Regions from separate parts of the Lysinibacillus sp. NPDC056959 genome, predicted to be linked through region 2. Evidence: riboswitches for the same ligand, from Rfam matches in the RefSeq annotation. Region 2 holds a riboswitch; each other region holds the start of a gene.
What was found. A riboswitch is a leader RNA that binds a small molecule or an ion and turns the genes downstream of it on or off. The one in region 2 is predicted to bind cobalamin.
Positions count from the first base shown of each region.

Region 1: linked by a shared signal. The riboswitch ahead of cobT (nicotinate-nucleotide--dimethylbenzimidazole phosphoribosyltransferase) and the one ahead of ACFTQ7_RS02905 ((2Fe-2S) ferredoxin domain-containing protein) in region 2 are both predicted to bind cobalamin.
Region 3: linked by a shared signal. The riboswitch ahead of ACFTQ7_RS19275 (FecCD family ABC transporter permease) and the one ahead of ACFTQ7_RS02905 ((2Fe-2S) ferredoxin domain-containing protein) in region 2 are both predicted to bind cobalamin.

Region 1 covers NZ_JBHURE010000041.1:11,786-17,136, reverse strand. The annotation lists gene ACFTQ7_RS23940 (trimeric intracellular cation channel family protein) at 526-1,131, shown strand; gene cobT (nicotinate-nucleotide--dimethylbenzimidazole phosphoribosyltransferase) at 1,252-2,307, opposite strand; cobalamin riboswitch at 2,422-2,598, opposite strand; gene ACFTQ7_RS23930 (YheC/YheD family protein) at 3,625-4,389, opposite strand; partial or broken gene ACFTQ7_RS23925 (phosphoenolpyruvate phosphomutase) at 4,702-4,821, shown strand; gene ACFTQ7_RS23920 (hypothetical protein) at 4,914-5,036, shown strand; gene ACFTQ7_RS23915 (amidohydrolase family protein) at 5,074-5,351, shown strand, end outside.
Region 2 covers NZ_JBHURE010000002.1:169,436-174,786, forward strand. The annotation lists gene ACFTQ7_RS02895 (sirohydrochlorin chelatase) at 1-186, opposite strand, end outside; gene cobJ (precorrin-3B C(17)-methyltransferase) at 201-1,871, opposite strand; gene ACFTQ7_RS02905 ((2Fe-2S) ferredoxin domain-containing protein) at 1,876-2,247, opposite strand; cobalamin riboswitch at 2,387-2,568, opposite strand; cobalamin riboswitch at 2,795-2,979, shown strand; gene ACFTQ7_RS02910 (energy-coupling factor ABC transporter permease) at 3,125-3,871, shown strand; gene ACFTQ7_RS02915 (energy-coupling factor ABC transporter substrate-binding protein) at 3,873-4,145, shown strand; gene cbiQ (cobalt ECF transporter T component CbiQ) at 4,149-4,922, shown strand; gene ACFTQ7_RS02925 (energy-coupling factor ABC transporter ATP-binding protein) at 4,919-5,351, shown strand, end outside.
Region 3 covers NZ_JBHURE010000021.1:52,565-57,915, reverse strand. The annotation lists gene ACFTQ7_RS19295 (ring-cleaving dioxygenase) at 1-366, shown strand, start outside; gene ACFTQ7_RS19290 (nitroreductase family protein) at 461-1,078, shown strand; gene ACFTQ7_RS19285 (NADPH-dependent FMN reductase) at 1,142-1,684, shown strand; gene ACFTQ7_RS19280 (biotin transporter BioY) at 1,838-2,434, opposite strand; cobalamin riboswitch at 2,601-2,792, shown strand; gene ACFTQ7_RS19275 (FecCD family ABC transporter permease) at 3,053-4,099, shown strand; gene ACFTQ7_RS19270 (heme ABC transporter ATP-binding protein) at 4,106-4,891, shown strand.

The DNA.
Region 1 (5,351 bases), on a different contig from region 2:
CAAATCTTATCTTAACAATTTGTGAGCTTGCCTGCAAAAATTGCTTGCGTTTCTAATTGCATTGAGGCACTAATTAGGCGCTAAGTTAAATTACAAACTATATCTATTTATTTCTGCTATAATTAGATATTTAATTAGGTATGTTGATTGACCATTTTTATACATCCGAATTAATTCAAAGAGGCTGATTTCCGCTGCGGGCGAGCGTCAAGTCGCTTCCTTCGCTGCGCTCCGTACAAGGTCTCGTCTGCTTCGCTTTTCCCGCGGGAGTCGAGTAACCCTACGCTACAATCAGTTAGAATGGGAATATACTAGCAAAATAGAAACAAAAAATCCTTTATCGCTCAATAATAAACCTATTTTTTCCCAATCAACACTCTCGATATTTAATATCTGATAATTCCAAATCATAAGTCTATACTTTTCTTTGCAAAAACTTCTAGATACAAAAAGGTAACTTTAAAGTTTTCTACTATGTAATCTACAACAACATGAAATGATTGTTTCACATAAGGGGTGAAAGGGTTGGCTTGGGAGGTTTTTAGTATCATTGGAACAATTGCCTTTGCTATTTCCGGGGCAATAATTGCAATGGAGGAAGAATACGATTTATTCGGTGTCTATATACTCGGTATCGTAACTGCTTTTGGTGGTGGAGCTATACGAAATCTACTCATAGGTTTACCTGTAACAACACTGTGGGGGCAAGATATGATGTTCCAAATTGCCATTGCAGCTATTACGTTATTTTTCATATTTCCGCACCGACTTATTCAGCATTGGCATCGCTGGGGTAATTTCACCGATGCTATTGGATTATCGGCATTCGCGATTCAAGGTGCTCTCTATGCTGTGAAGCTCGACATGCCTATTAGTGCGGTTATTGTAGCTGCTGTCTTAACAGGGTCAGGTGGTGGAATTGTTCGAGATTTATTAGCTAGACGACAACCATTAGTCCTCCGTGATGAAATTTATGGTGTTTGGGCAGCACTAGCCGGGCTTATTATCGGACTTCAACTATTTTCAGGGGATACCTTTTTATATGTATTATTTGGTGTGATCACAATACTAAGAATACTTTCATATATGAAGAAATGGCGTTTACCGTTACGGAGGTTGAGTCGGGCATAGCTATATCGTTGCATATTAACAAGCCCAAATATCAGATTTGGGCTTGTTTTGAATTGTTCTTATTTTCACAAACGCCGTGCATCCACAGCAGCGACAATAAGCACCTAAAGATTAATAGATCTACTTTTTCAACAGTAGCATAGCTTCCTCTAATGTAGTCATGTTTTTCATCATAGAGCTTGCTGCATCCAAAATAGGAAAGGCTAAAGCTGCACCAGAGCCCTCTCCTAATCGCATATTCATTTGTAGCATCGGTTCAATTCCGAGCATTTCAGCGGCAATTTTTGCACCTGGTTCTTCAGAGGCATGAGAAGGAATAATATAGTCTTTGACGTTTGGCTCAAGTTCGTATGCAATAAGAGCTGCAATAGTAGAAATAAAGCCATCAATAACAACTGGTTTTCGATGTGCGGCGGCAGCAAGTATCACTCCTGCCATAGCGCCTATTTCTAGCCCTCCAACTTTTGCAAGAATATTAATAGCATCATGGCGATTTGGTTTATTTAATGCAATAGCATTGTAAATAACCTCTACTTTATGTGCAATCCCTCCTGGTCCAACTCCTGCACCGAAGCCTGTCACTTCATTCGGATGACACTCATGAAGAACCGATAATATAGCAGCACTAGGTGTTGTATTACCGATACCCATTTCACCTGTCCCGAGCACATTTATCCCTTTTTTAATTTCTTCCGTAGCTACTTCAATTCCTACTTCAATGGATTGAATGGCTTCTTCCCTTGACATAGCAGGTCCTTTTGCCATATTGTCCGTACCATATTTAATCTTTTTAATGATAACACCAGCATCGCTTGGAATATCCTCTTTAACGCCAACGTCTACCGTGACAATTTTTGCATCTGTGATTTTTGCGATAGCACAGACACCAGTTCCGCCTCTAGGAAAATTTAATGTTTGGAAGACCGTCACATTTTGTGGGTTCGGTGTCACTCCTTCATCACAGACACCATGATCCGCGGCACAGACAATAATTGCTTTATTATCAATTGTAGGATATAGTTCACCTGTAATACCAGATAGTTGCACAGCTAGAGTTTCCAGCTTTCCCAGACTACTAGGTGGCTTGCAAAGTGCATCTATGCGTTCTCTTGCCTGCCCCATCATTTTGTGGTCGGCACTTTGAATGTTGTGGATCGTTTGTTGTAATAATTGCATGAAAATTTCCCCTTTCTTTTTTGCCCTCGTTACTCGAAGAATGATTTAGAGAAAAAAATAAAAAGCCTGTAGTTTATCCATAACAAATAAACTACAGACTTTTCCATCGTCTATATAATACGAAGCAGATAGGCAGGTCTCCTGGCTCAATTTCAACATTTCATAGAACCTTCCCAGAACGATGCTAGTGGCATTCTCTATGAAACTCCCTTTTACAGTGGTGGGACCGCTAAAGTTTTTCACTTTATTCCCTATTCTCCCGCAGTGGGCACCTAACGCTTTTATGCAATTACTTTAAATCTACGGCAAAGCGCTCATTGTGTCAACATTTTAAATTTTCAAGCTTCATTGTTTTTTAAGTAAATAGATATGCTTAATTATTCATATTTAAAAACTTTAACACAAAATACTAAAGTAATTACTGCTATAGCAGTTACTACTGAAAGTTCAGTCAGTTTTTGATCTTATGAAAGGCTAATTCACACTGCTAATAATTAATTCACTAGTAATAACGTTAACACTAATATAAACGCAGTATAAAAGCACTCATCCTTACATAATAGTTTGGATTTTAAGAAATGGATATTAGGTGGTGTTTTGTTGAAGAAAGACATGATAAAAGTGATTTCTGTTTTTGGTATAGGTGCTATTTTAGTTTTATTGGTTCCTTTTCTCTTTAATTGTTTTTTATAGTACTTCAGTAAGCAAAAATAAGAAGCCTTTTATTCGAAATGGATTCTTTTTATTTATCTTAAAATGTAGGCTAAAGAAGTGCTTTTAATTAAACTTTATTCCAAGCCTAAGTAGTTATTAATGGTTACTAAAAAACTACATACTGAAATCTTTCGAGTAACCAATATCTTTAGGACGTTGCTTCAAAATGAAGTGAAACTATTCCCTACAATCATTCAGAAGTTATAGTTCTACATATCTCTAACAAAGTATAATTAATATAAAAATAGGTCTGCTTAAGTTGTAAACAGACATTTTTTCCAGGGATTTTCCTTCGCCAATAAGAGTGAATCAAAAGAATCTTTTAACACTTCGAATAACCAAATAAACTAATGTACGCGAATTCAGGTTCCTGAGGGCTGGGAATTTGAGCCCATGCTGAATCGTCTCCAAAGAAAATTGATTCATATCGCGCCTACCCAACCATAATCCATTTTTTCAGGAAATCCCTAATCGTTCACAAGTAACGGATGCAATTAAGTTTCTTCTTTCCTAAAATTATAGAAAGGAAAGTAATTTTTTGATGTATGTCTATTGAATAGAAATATGCTGATGACTAAAATGAAAAATAACTACATTTCAAACTTAGCCTTCATTTTGCTTTTTCCTAATCTCAACAATGTTCTTCCAGATTGCCCTATCAACTTTGGCAAAACTACGAATGCTAGGCGTTGTATTTACTTCAAATAATATAGGTTTTCCTTCAAGATTTATTCCAAAATCAATGCCATATTCTCTACAAGGAAAGTGGGATGCTATTACTTCAGCTGCTAAAATTGAATCTTCTTTTAGAGAATCTATTGTTTGATCTTTCTTTGTATTATCCATCATCAAATAACCTGATAATAATTCCTCAATCGATATTGCTTTAGAACCCCGATTTGAATTGACAATCCCATGATCCTCAGTTGCAACCCTTCCGTAAATTCCACCAATTACCCATTTTCCCTTTAGATTTTGAACATGAACACGAATAGATATTGAATCCCCATCAGGGGTGAGACTTTTGACCCCTTCCTGTATAATATAATTTCCGCTTAATCTACCGTGTTTCTCATATGGATGTAGAACTTGGTGGAAATCCTCAATTGCTGCTACACATTTACTTATTTCTTCACCTTGCATGGTAAATCCGTTAAAACAATAGTGTCCATCTTTTCTTTTGTAGATTTTATAAATTGCTCTTCCTTGTCCGGCGCTATTATGTTTCACATAAATATACTCATATTTATTTAATAAATAGATTAGGTTTTCTAGACTGTAAAGTGTTGATTCTGGAATGCAGTTAGTTGTTAAAGGATTTTGTTTTAAAAGTAAGAATTGTTCCCATTTTCCAAGTCCATTTTTCAATAAACTCACCTCATTTAGTTAGATATTTTTATTTCTTTTTTATTAATAGTTTAGTCCTCCCCACTTATAGAGGTTACTGTATTGTATGCAAATAGATTTATCTCGCATGGGTAGGTGGGACTTGGTAACGTGACTAATATCACCCATTTTTCTATTAGAGTCATAATAAATTTACTACACTAGAAAAGTAGCATTATGTTGTTTTCAATACATCCATTTTATTACTTTCAAAATCATTAGTTTCTAATATATTTGCCCCACTAATCTTTACTTTTAGTTATATAGATATGTCGAGTATGGAGATGGGAGATATTGAAAAAAAGGACGAACTTTTTTAAAAAAATATATTCAAATAAACTAGAATTTTTAACGGAAGCCCATAACGGTCTTTCCGCAAAAGTTGTAGAGGAAGTCGGTTTTAAAGGAATTTGGAAGAGATTATTTAATCTGTTATAGATGGGGTGAGAGACGCTGAAAGCTGTTACGAAATAAAGAGAAATATAATCCCGTCTTGCGTGAGGACGATGTCTGTAGAAAGTGCATTCGAGATGGTTGAAAAGAGGAAAAAGTTCCTTGGAAAAGGTGTAGTGGCAATTGACCTATGTGCATCCGAAGAAGAAGGATTTTGTGAAAAATTCGTAGAGTAGATCCAATCGCTTTAGCCAATATGGCTACAGAGTCACTATTCATGCCGGTGAAACAGGAATTGGTAAAAACGTTCTAGAGGCTGTTGAACTGTTGGGTGCTGAAAGATTAGGACATGGAGTATGTATTAAAGATTGTGCCGAAGCATATAAGATTGTGAAAGAAAGACACGTAGTGCTTGAAATGTGTCCAACACGTAATGTCCAAACGAAAGCTGTTCATCATTATTCGGAACATCCGATTTATACGTTTCATAAAGATGGAATAAAAGTGACATTTAATACGGATAACAGAAAAGTATCAGATACTACACTGGC
Region 2 (5,351 bases):
TGTAGCGCCCTTCTTCACACAATTCGTAATACCTTCTTCGATGTTCGGCGAGGCAAACTCTAAAAAACATGTTTCTACTAAAAAACGCTCATCAATACGAGGTTTCATTTGCTCGATAAACGTGCGTACCTCTTCATTTCCTGCTTCTAAACGGCTCCCGTGGCCGACAAATAAAATTGCTTTCATCTCATTACCCCTCACTAGTCGCCGCATGGAGCTGGCTCAACTTTTATTTTTGAAGACATATCCTGATACGTAAAATGTAGGATCTTTTTCACACGCTTGAAGTATTTAAACAAACGTTCATTTGGATGTGCATTTGCTTTATATTCTTCGATAATGTCGGTAATAAGCGGTATTAGCTGTTCAGGTTCTAATCCCTCAACAACAGGCTGAGCCGCATGTGCTGTCCGACCAACTGGCTTGGCACCAATAAAAACATCGAATTTACTTTTACGATAAACAATGCCAATATCATCAAATACGGCTCGATAACACGCCATACCACAGCCATTAAAACCAATATTCAATGTTTTCGGTAACGACATGCCACCAAGCTTTTCTTGAATCTCTTCCGCATATGGGATCGAATCGGTTTTTTCTCCGTAACAAAAATCACAAGCCTTTAACGAAAGTACGTCACCAATTGGTGTTAGTAAAAAGCCCACTTCACGAAGCTTTGCTGTAATCTCTCCTGGCTCAGACGTAGGAATTTTTAAATGAATTTGGTGGTCTGGTGTATACTCCATCGTTCCTTCCTCACCAACTACCTCAGCTAAGGTCATCATTTGTTGAGGAGTAAAAAACTTATTGGCTACCCCAGGACTAACAGCTAATTCAAAAACCGATTCGATTTTTTGTTGAACGAGCTTAGATGTTACTTTCACAGCGTTAGTTCCCTTCACCTTTGCCAGAGCTGCTGTTGCCATTTCAAGGGATGACTTTTTAGGCTTTGGTTGTGGTGTTATAGCTAAACTGGGCTTTATACGATTGGCATTCGGATCTGTTGCAAAATCATTTCGCGCTGCCCCAGTTTCTTGATTCATTGCCCATGGTTCATTTTCTTCCTTTAGTCGTTGATGTGGTCGTAACGGCTGTTTTTCTTCTCCAAGTGTATATTTACGCTGATAACCACGTGGTGTAATCATTTTATTGTCATAGAAAAATGTTGTTGAATTCCCGATAATAACGGTTGTTAACATGCCGATATCATGTTCAAGCATTTCTGCTAAAGTCGTCATCGTAATTTCCTGACGGTCACGATACGCGCTTTTCACAAGTCCAACCGGTGTATCTGGCGAACGATATTCTAATAAAATTCGTTGAGCCTCTACAATTTGTCTCGTACGACGTCCACTTTTTGGGTTATAAAGCGCAATAACAAAATCCGCCATCGCCGCTGCTTCTACTCGCTTAGCAATTAAATTCCAAGGTGTTAAGTGGTCACTCAAACTAATTGTACAAGCGTCGTGCATAATAGGAGCACCTAGTAAACTTGCACACGAATTAATAGCAGAAATACCTGGAACAATTTCTACTTCGATACCAGTAGCTTCAGTCCATCCTAGCTCGATTAATACTTCATACACTAATCCAGCCATCCCATAAACACCGGCATCACCGCTGGAAATAACCGATACGATACTTCCAGCCTCTGCTTGACGTACCGCTTCCTGTGCACGTGAAACTTCTTCTGTCATACCAGTACTAATAATCGACTTTGCACTAACTAAATCTTGAATAAGCTCAACATAGGTTTTATAACCAATAATCATATGACTTTGTTGTAGTGCCTCTACAGCACGAGTCGTAATATGTTTAAAGTCTCCAGGGCCAAAGCCAACTACGAAAATCTTACCTTTTTGCGCCATTTTGTTACCCCTCTTTCACCTTTTCAATACCTTTAATGGCTGTTGTTTGTGCTGTACGCTGTAAAGATCCTTCACGTAAAGTAAAGACATGCTCATTATGTAAAGATTCATGATTTAAATCTTGTACGAGTGCCTTCGCATGCTCTGTTGTCGGCACGCGGTACCAATTCCCTTGAGGATAAGCAATGACAACACAAGCATCTTTACACCTACCATTACAGCGAGTCCTTGTCGTATGTATTTCCTTATCAAGTTCCAGTACCTGTATTTCATCACGAATTGCCTGAGTAATGTCCTCAGCATCTTTTTTCATACAGCTACTACCATTGCATATAAAAAGATGTGTTTTCATCCCCTCTAAATTCCAAGTTGTCATAGTTTTTCTCCCCTCATTTGCTTTTAGGAAAAAGAAAAACCTTTACTCTAGACGAAGAGTAAAGGTTTAGTAGAAGCCAAATAAAAACGAATATATACAGGTACTCGTTCTCGCTTCAACTTCTCCCTCCGAAAAGTTTGCATGTATCATCACATAAGCAGGTTTCCTGACTTAAGCTTCCTTTTACTTTCGCGCCTTCCTAGTTCTCACTAGTGGCATCCGCGATTTCATCAGCTATTACAGTAGCGGGGGCTGTATCGGATTCTCACCGATTTCCCTATTATCTTGAAAATATTCAAGCACTTATGAATGTTTTATATGAAATTATTATTTTTTTAAAATTAAAAACTGTTTCTATCATAGCCTATTTTTTTAAAATTTCAATATTTCTTTCTAAATTTGTGACATTTTCAGTAATTTTTTAATGAAAAACATGACATTTCTTTTCTATTTATCTAAATTTTCGACATAGACACTCAATTAAAAATTTTTTCTTAAAAAGTATAGCATATATATGGAAAATCATGTTACACTTTGTCGTGAAATCACAACTTCATCTTTTTTCGGTGCGAATTGTTCATCATTTCGCTTAAAAGGGAAGCCGGTTTAAGTCCGGCGCGGTCCCGCCACTGTACTAGGGAGTTTTATAGATAATGTCACTGTCCAAAGGATGGGAAGGCCTATAAAACGTTGATCTAAAGCCAGGAGACCTGCCGAAAAATATGTGATCGTTTGAACCTACGAGGATAGGTATGCGGCTGAGCAAATTAGAATTTTATTTGCATTTTTAGCTATGCACTTTTCCACAATTGGAGAAGTGCTTTTTTGATTTCATCGCATACTAATTCTAACTATTTTAATGTGAGGAGGAGAGGTTTTGAAATTCTCAGGTTGGAAGCTTAGTTATTTCTTATTGGCATTTTTATTCGTGCCAGATCGTGCATTTGCGATGCACATTATGGAGGGCTTTTTGCCAATTGAATGGGCGATTTTTTGGTGGGTCTTATCCATTCCATTTATTATTTTAGGATTACGTTCTATTCGTAAAACTATTGATGAAAATCCTGAAACAAAAATGATTTTAGGATTATCTGGTGCCTTTGCCTTTGTACTATCAGCTTTAAAAATCCCATCTGTAACAGGTAGTTGTTCACATCCGACAGGGGTTGGTCTTGGAACAGTTCTTTTTGGACCATTAGCAATAAGCGTTATCGGGACAATTGTATTATTATTCCAATCTTTGCTTTTAGCACATGGTGGGCTGACGACTTTAGGTGCTAATGCCTTTTCTATGGCAATTGCTGGTCCTATTATTGCTTATTATGTTTTTAAGGGCTCTCAAAAAATGGGATTATCATTTTCAGTAGCTGTCTTTTTAGCAGCAATGCTTGGTGACTTAGGTACATATATTGTCACTTCTGTACAATTAGCTCTCGCCTTCCCTTCTGAAGTCGGAGGCTTTATGGCTTCATTTACAAAGTTTGCTAGTATTTTTGCGTTCACGCAAATTCCTCTTGCTGTTAGCGAAGGCATTTTAACAGTGATCGTTATGAACTTCTTAAAAAAATACAATGTGAGCGAATTAAAAGCTTTACGCGTTTTCTCGGCAAAGGAGGCTCACTAACATGAAAAAAAATTTACTGCTCTTAGCAATTGTTGTGTTGTTAGCAATCATCCCCCTCTTCATTCAAAAAGGCGCAGATTTTGAAGGTGCTGATGGCGAAGCGGAGGCAGCAATTGGTGAAATAGATGCTAACTACGAGCCTTGGTTTGAAAGCTTATGGGAGCCACCAAGTGGTGAAATAGAAAGCTTATTATTCGCACTCCAAGCTGCTATTGGAGCCGGATTTATTGGCTATTTCATCGGCTTAATGCGCGGTAAACATAAAGAGGGGTAAGCGATGTTACTCATTGATAAGTATGCTTATATGAATAAACTAGCGTCTGTTCATCCGCTAGAAAAAATGACGTTTTCCCTTGGACTGCTTTTATTGTCGCTTATCATGAGAGATGAACGAACCTCACTCATTACATTTATTGTGATGAGTGCTTTTATCATTTTAGGTGCAAAAATCCCAGCTAAATATTACGCAAAATTACTATTGCTACCCGGATTTTTTTTACTTTCGAGTCTAGCATCCATTTTAATTTCTATAGCGCCAACAACAAGCACGGTACCTCCAACTATTTGGTCAATTTCTATTCATCATTGGACACTATTTGTTGGCATTGCGAGCTTAGTGAAAGCGCAACAGCTTTTTTTCATCGTACTTGGCAGTATAAGCTGTTTGTATTTTTTAATTCTTACGACATCAGTCCAATCTATTTGTTATGTCCTGCGACAATGGCGACTGCCCACTCTATTCGTAGAGCTAGTAGCACTAACGTATCGTTTTATTTTTATCTTTTTAGATAGTATGCAAAAAATTCATCTTGCTCAGCAGGCTCGTCTCGGGTACAGCTCCCCTATTCAGTGGCTTCGCTCGGTCTCCATGCTGATTGTTGCTTTATTTGTTGAGATGTTCCAACGTAGTCGTGAACTAAACAATGCGATGGAAGCACGTGGTGGCGAGACGGTCTATTGGCAGGAGGAGATTACTTATAACACGAAAAATTGGCTAGGTATTGTTGCAATTTTTATACTCCTCATCATTTATGGAGGTTTTTTCTCATGACAAACTTATACTTTGAATTAACACGTTTATCTTACGCTTATGCAGATGGAACTCATGCTTTAACAGACATTACACTTCAAATTCCAAAAGGGAAAAAAATTGCTTTACTTGGTCATAATGGTGCTGGAAAATCAACATTATTTCAGCATTTAAATGGAATTTTGAAGCCTACAGCTGGATGTATATCCTTTCAAGGGAAAGCACTCAACTATAGTAGAAAAGCATTAAAAGAATTACGTCAACAGGTTGGTATTGTTTTTCAGGATGCAGACAACCAGCTTTTTTCTGGCACTGTTAAACAAGATATTGCGTTTGGACCTCTGAATCTTGGCTGGACAACTGAAATAATTGAAGAAAAAATTGCTTGGGCTATCGCTCAAACCGAGGTTGAAGCATTGCTCGATAAACCGATACATTTTTTAAGTGTTG
Region 3 (5,351 bases), on a different contig from region 2:
ATTGTAGAGTTTAACGCAGTTTTACCAGTAGCTCGTCAAGGCTTCGGTACAGTACATCATGCAGCATTCCGCGTAGAGGATCGCGCTGTATTAGATGAATGGACTGAACGATTTGAAAGCTTTGGCTTCCATACTTCGGGTTATGTAAACCGTCACTTCTTTGAATCCCTTTATGCACGAGTTGCACCACAAATTTTATTTGAGCTAGCTACTGATGGCCCAGGATTTATGGGGGACGAGCCTTATGAAACATTAGGTGAAAAATTATCGTTGCCACCGTTTTTAGAGCCAAAGCGTGCACAAATTGAAGAGCTTGTTCGTCCTATTGACACTGTAAGAAGTACGATTACGTTCGATAAAGAATAAGAGTAATACTTTTCATTCCATTCAGTAGAGAAACACAAGCCTCGCTGAATGGAAATTACATATTTTTAAAAGAAAATGATTGGAGGTCAATTGGATGGAGTTTGCAAAGGTAATAGATAAGCGTCGTTCTGCGAATAATTTTATAGAGGGTATTAAGATGAGCGAAGAAGATATACGTCCTATTTTGGAGGATGTCAAACTTGCTCCATCTGCTTTTAATTTACAGCATGCTAATTACATCGTTGTCTTAGATGAAGAAAAAAAAGAAAAAGTAAGAGAAGCAGCATACGGGCAATATAAAGTGCACTCAGCCTCGGCGGTTATACTTGTTTTAGGAGATAAAGAAGCCTATAAAAAAACTGCTAACCTTAGTCAAGGGATGGTAGACTTAGGCATTATTAATGCTTGTGAGTTAGAAAATCTTGTTGAAGAAAATACAAAATTTTATAATGAGCGCGGCGAGGAGTTTAAGAAAGAGGAGGCTATTCGTAACGCTTCACTTTCAGCTATGTTATTTATGTTGGCAGCCAAAAATCGTGGATGGGATACATGTCCAATGATCGGCTTTGATCACCAACAAATGAGAGCCCTTTTTAATGTCCCGGAAACACAAGAAATTGCGCTAATGATTACAATTGGTAAGGAAAAAGAAAGTAGTCGCCGCTTGCGTGGTTATCGTAAACCAGTTGAGGAATTTGCAACCTATTATTAGGTCGGTATAAAATAAAAGTGCTTTACAAAAAATAAATTTAATGCACATTTAGGAGGAAATATTGTGAAAGTAGTAGCAATCGTAGGTAGTATCCGTAAAGAATCTTATAATCTGCAGTTAGCGAAATTTATTCAAAAGCGTTATGCGGAGGAATTGGATCTTGAAGTATTAAGCTTAAAAGACCTACCAATGTATAACCAAGATATCGAAAATGAAGCACCGCAAACAGTATTAGATTTTAAAGCAAAAGTAAAAGAGGCGGATGCCGTTCTTTGGCTGACTCCAGAATATAATGGTACAGTGCCAGGTGTTATGGTTAACGCCATCGATTGGTTATCTCGCGTTGATAAAGTAATGATTGGCAAGCCATCATTCATGATGGGTGCATCAATGGGTAACTTAGGTACTGTTAAAGCACAATTACACTTAAGAGATATTTTATTCTCACCTGGAGTAAATTCACCATTACTTAGTGGTAATGATGTTTATATTGGCGCAGTACACACTAAATTTGATGCTGAAGGCAATTTAACAGATGAGGGTACTATCAAATTCCTAGATGTAGTTATTGATAACTTCTTAAACTGGATGAAAACATACGTTTAACAATAGAATGTCCCATTAGTATGTAAAATACTGATGGGACATTTTTAGGTTTTAAAATATTTGTTTAGTTTATGATAGAGGTTAAAGCCCCGACACTCTTTGCCTTATATATAAGTCGGAACGGAAATCAACCTACGTTTTGGTGATGAACCTTTATTTGATTGGAATTATTTTTAATACCTTTTGAAGACGGTATGCAAAAATACCCGCGAATATAGCTAAAATAATATCCTTTGGCAAAGGAGGCATCATCCAAAGCCATGCTATTTTATACGTGAAAGCATCAGGCGCACTAGCCCATAGCTTATAGGCAAAGTACATCCAATTTGTCCCTAATAAATAATTAATAGCAGTTGCAACTAATGCAGCAACTACATAGCTTTTCTTCGTTCCAATGCGTTCTACAATAAGCCCTGCGACAAATGCTGCTAATATAAACGAGACAATGAAACCAAATGTAGGACTTAAAATTTGTCCAAAGCCTCCGCTGAATCGTGCAAATACAGGTGCGCCTGCTAAACCGATGCACATATAAACAGTACAAGCGAGTGCCCCTTTTCTACTACCGAGAATAAGTCCCGCTAAAATAGCAAAAAACGTTTGTAATGTGATCGGTACTCCGCCAACAACCATGAAAGGTACAATGGACGTAATATTAGCTCCTATCATCATTAATGTTGAAAATAGTCCAATGTATGCAATATCTACTGTTCTTAATTTTTGATGTGTATGTTCCACAACGGTTGTCATTATGTCACCCCTAAAAAGTAATGTTGATAATAATAGTGTAAAAAAATAAAGTTTTTGTGTCAATTTTATTATTATTTTAGGTTAACATAAAGGTGTTTCTTAACTTGATAAATGATTGATAGTATAGACTAACTATTGAAATATATGATAGAATTGTCATAATTTTAAATCATTCGATACTAATGGTGTGACATCTTGTACAATGTGTCACTTAAAAGGGAAATCGGTGCAAATCCGACGCTGTCCCGCAACTGTAACGAGGAGTTCTATGATGATTTAGCCACTGTTCTAGAATGGGAAGGCAATCATAGGTACATTGATTCGAAGCCAGGAGACCTGCCATTTAGTTATTCCTGTAATGCCCACGAGGATGAAAGCGATTACGGACAATAGTAGAAGAAAATCTAACTTTGTTTAATTTCTTTCAGCAGGTGTCCAAATACACGCTGAAAGACGCGATTATGCCAGGCATAATTGATTCTAGGGTATTTCCATGCGCATTTGCATGGAATACCCTTTTTTCTTTCATTTATCTTCGTACTGCAAATAGTAGCAGAGTATCAGCTACAATTACGGCTAGATGAAATTAATGTTTAATGATTAGGAGTTAATAAAAAGATGAATAGAAAATTTATGTTACTTTCAATGACCCTTCTTCTACTACTTATTATTTCAATGACAATTGCAATTATGGTTGGATCGGTTTCCGTTACGCCACTTTATGTATGGAAGGTTATCCTTTCTAAAATCCCTATTATTCAAAGCTCAATCGAACAAGATTGGAGTCGCTCACAGGAAATTATCATTTGGCAAATAAGGGCTCCGCGTGTATTACTCGCTGCTATCGTCGGAGCAGGCTTGGCAATTGCAGGAGCAGCTATTCAGGCGCTCGTTCGTAATTCAATTGCAGAACCATATATTTTAGGGATTTCTTCTGGAGCGACGGTTGGTGCCACAGCTGTCATCATTTTAGGTGCCTTTTCATTTCTGGGCGTTTATGCTCTTTCCGTATCGGCTTTTTTAGGCTCTCTCACAGCAATGGGGTTAGTTTTCTTCTTATCGCATGTTGGCGGTAGAGTATCCGTCTTTCGACTTTTGCTTTCAGGGATGGCGGTGTCATTTATTTTATCTGCTATTTCAAATTTTATCTTAATGTTGTCGAAGCAAGAGGGGGGAATGAAGGCAGTCATGTTTTGGATGCTAGGAAGCCTAGCAGGTGCGAAATGGAGTATTCTTGTAATTCCTGCAGTCATTTTTATTGCAGTATTTGCCTTGTTATGGCTCAACTATCGCAGCTTAAATTTATTACTTCTTGGAGAAGAAGCCGCAGTTACATTAGGGGTTAACTTACAACAATTTCGAATACAGCTTATTTTATTAGTATCGTTATTAACGGGTGTGCTGGTTGCTGTAAGTGGCTCAATTGGATTTGTTGGTTTAATCATTCCACATATTGTACGGCTAATTGTAGGTTCAAATCATAAGTATGTCATACCGATTAGCGCATTATTAGGGGGGATCTTCTTAGTTTGGGCAGATGCACTTGCTCGAATATTAATTGCCCCTGAGGAAATGCCGATAGGAATTATCACGGCTTTTTGCGGAGGCCCATTTTTCATTTGGCTGCTACGTCGTAACAATTATTCTTTCGGTGAAGGAGATTAAAAAAATATGACATTAGAAGCGAAACAAATATCATTCTCCATTTCCGATGAACGCATATTACATGAAGTAAATGTTCAAATAAAGGACAAGCAATTTGTTGGGTTGATCGGTCCTAATGGTAGTGGGAAGTCAACGCTATTAAAGAATATGTACCGTTTATTAAAACCAGAAAGTGGAACAGTGTTATTAAATGAACAAGATATTCTAAAGCAATCGAGTAAAAACATAGCTAAAAATCTAGCAGTTGTGAGTCAAGAAACACCGGTCTTATTTGATTTTACAGTGCATGATTTAGTGAGTATGGGGAGAACACCCCATAAAAAACTATTGGAGTTTGATCAAGAGAAAGATTTTCAAATCGTAAAGGATGCACTGAAGCAAACGGGTATCGCTCATTTAGAGAAACGTAGCTATAGCTCTCTTTCGGGTGGCGAAAAAAAGCGTGTGATGGTTGCCCGTGCCCTTGCTCAGCAAGCACAAGTGCTTATTTTAGATGAGCCAACAAATCATCTAGATATTCAGCATCAATTGCAGCTTATGGATCTAATTCAAACCTTACAATTAACAGTTGTTGCTGCAATCCACGATTTAAACATTGCGGCTATGTATTGCGATCAAATTTATGTTTTACAGCAAGGTCGAATTGTTTGTTTTGGCACGCCAGAAGAAGTACTTACACCGACATTATTACAAGATGTATTTGGGGTTTATGCCGATATTCAAACACATCCACTGACAGGTAAGCCATATTTAACCTATATCCCAGAGCAATTCACGAAGGAAGTTAAATGATTGATACATATTGTTATGGAGAGATTTGAAAGTAAAAATGTATATAGAAAAGTGAAAAATTTGTTGTTGCTGTCGCTACGCTTTCGCACAAATAAACAATGCTGAGGTTTCTTTTTATCTCTATAAATTGTGGTTGATCTTCGTTTCGATTGGACGACTCCTTGGGGATCAGCGATAGTGGAACGAAGGCTAAGAGCATCACATCCTGTGATAACGCCTTCGTGACCAACATCGTGCCGCTGTCGCTACGTTAGCATTACGCTTTCGCGCAAAAAACATCTGTTGGCCCGACGCCCCCAGGAAGCTCTGCTCTGCGCGAAAGCGAAGCGTCAGCGGCAAATGTTTTAACTGTGCGAAAGCGAAGCGGCAGCAACAAATGTTTTAACTGTGCGAAAGCGAAGCGGCAGCAACAAATGTTTTAACTGTGCGAAAGCGAAGCGGCAGCAACAAAGCACCTAGT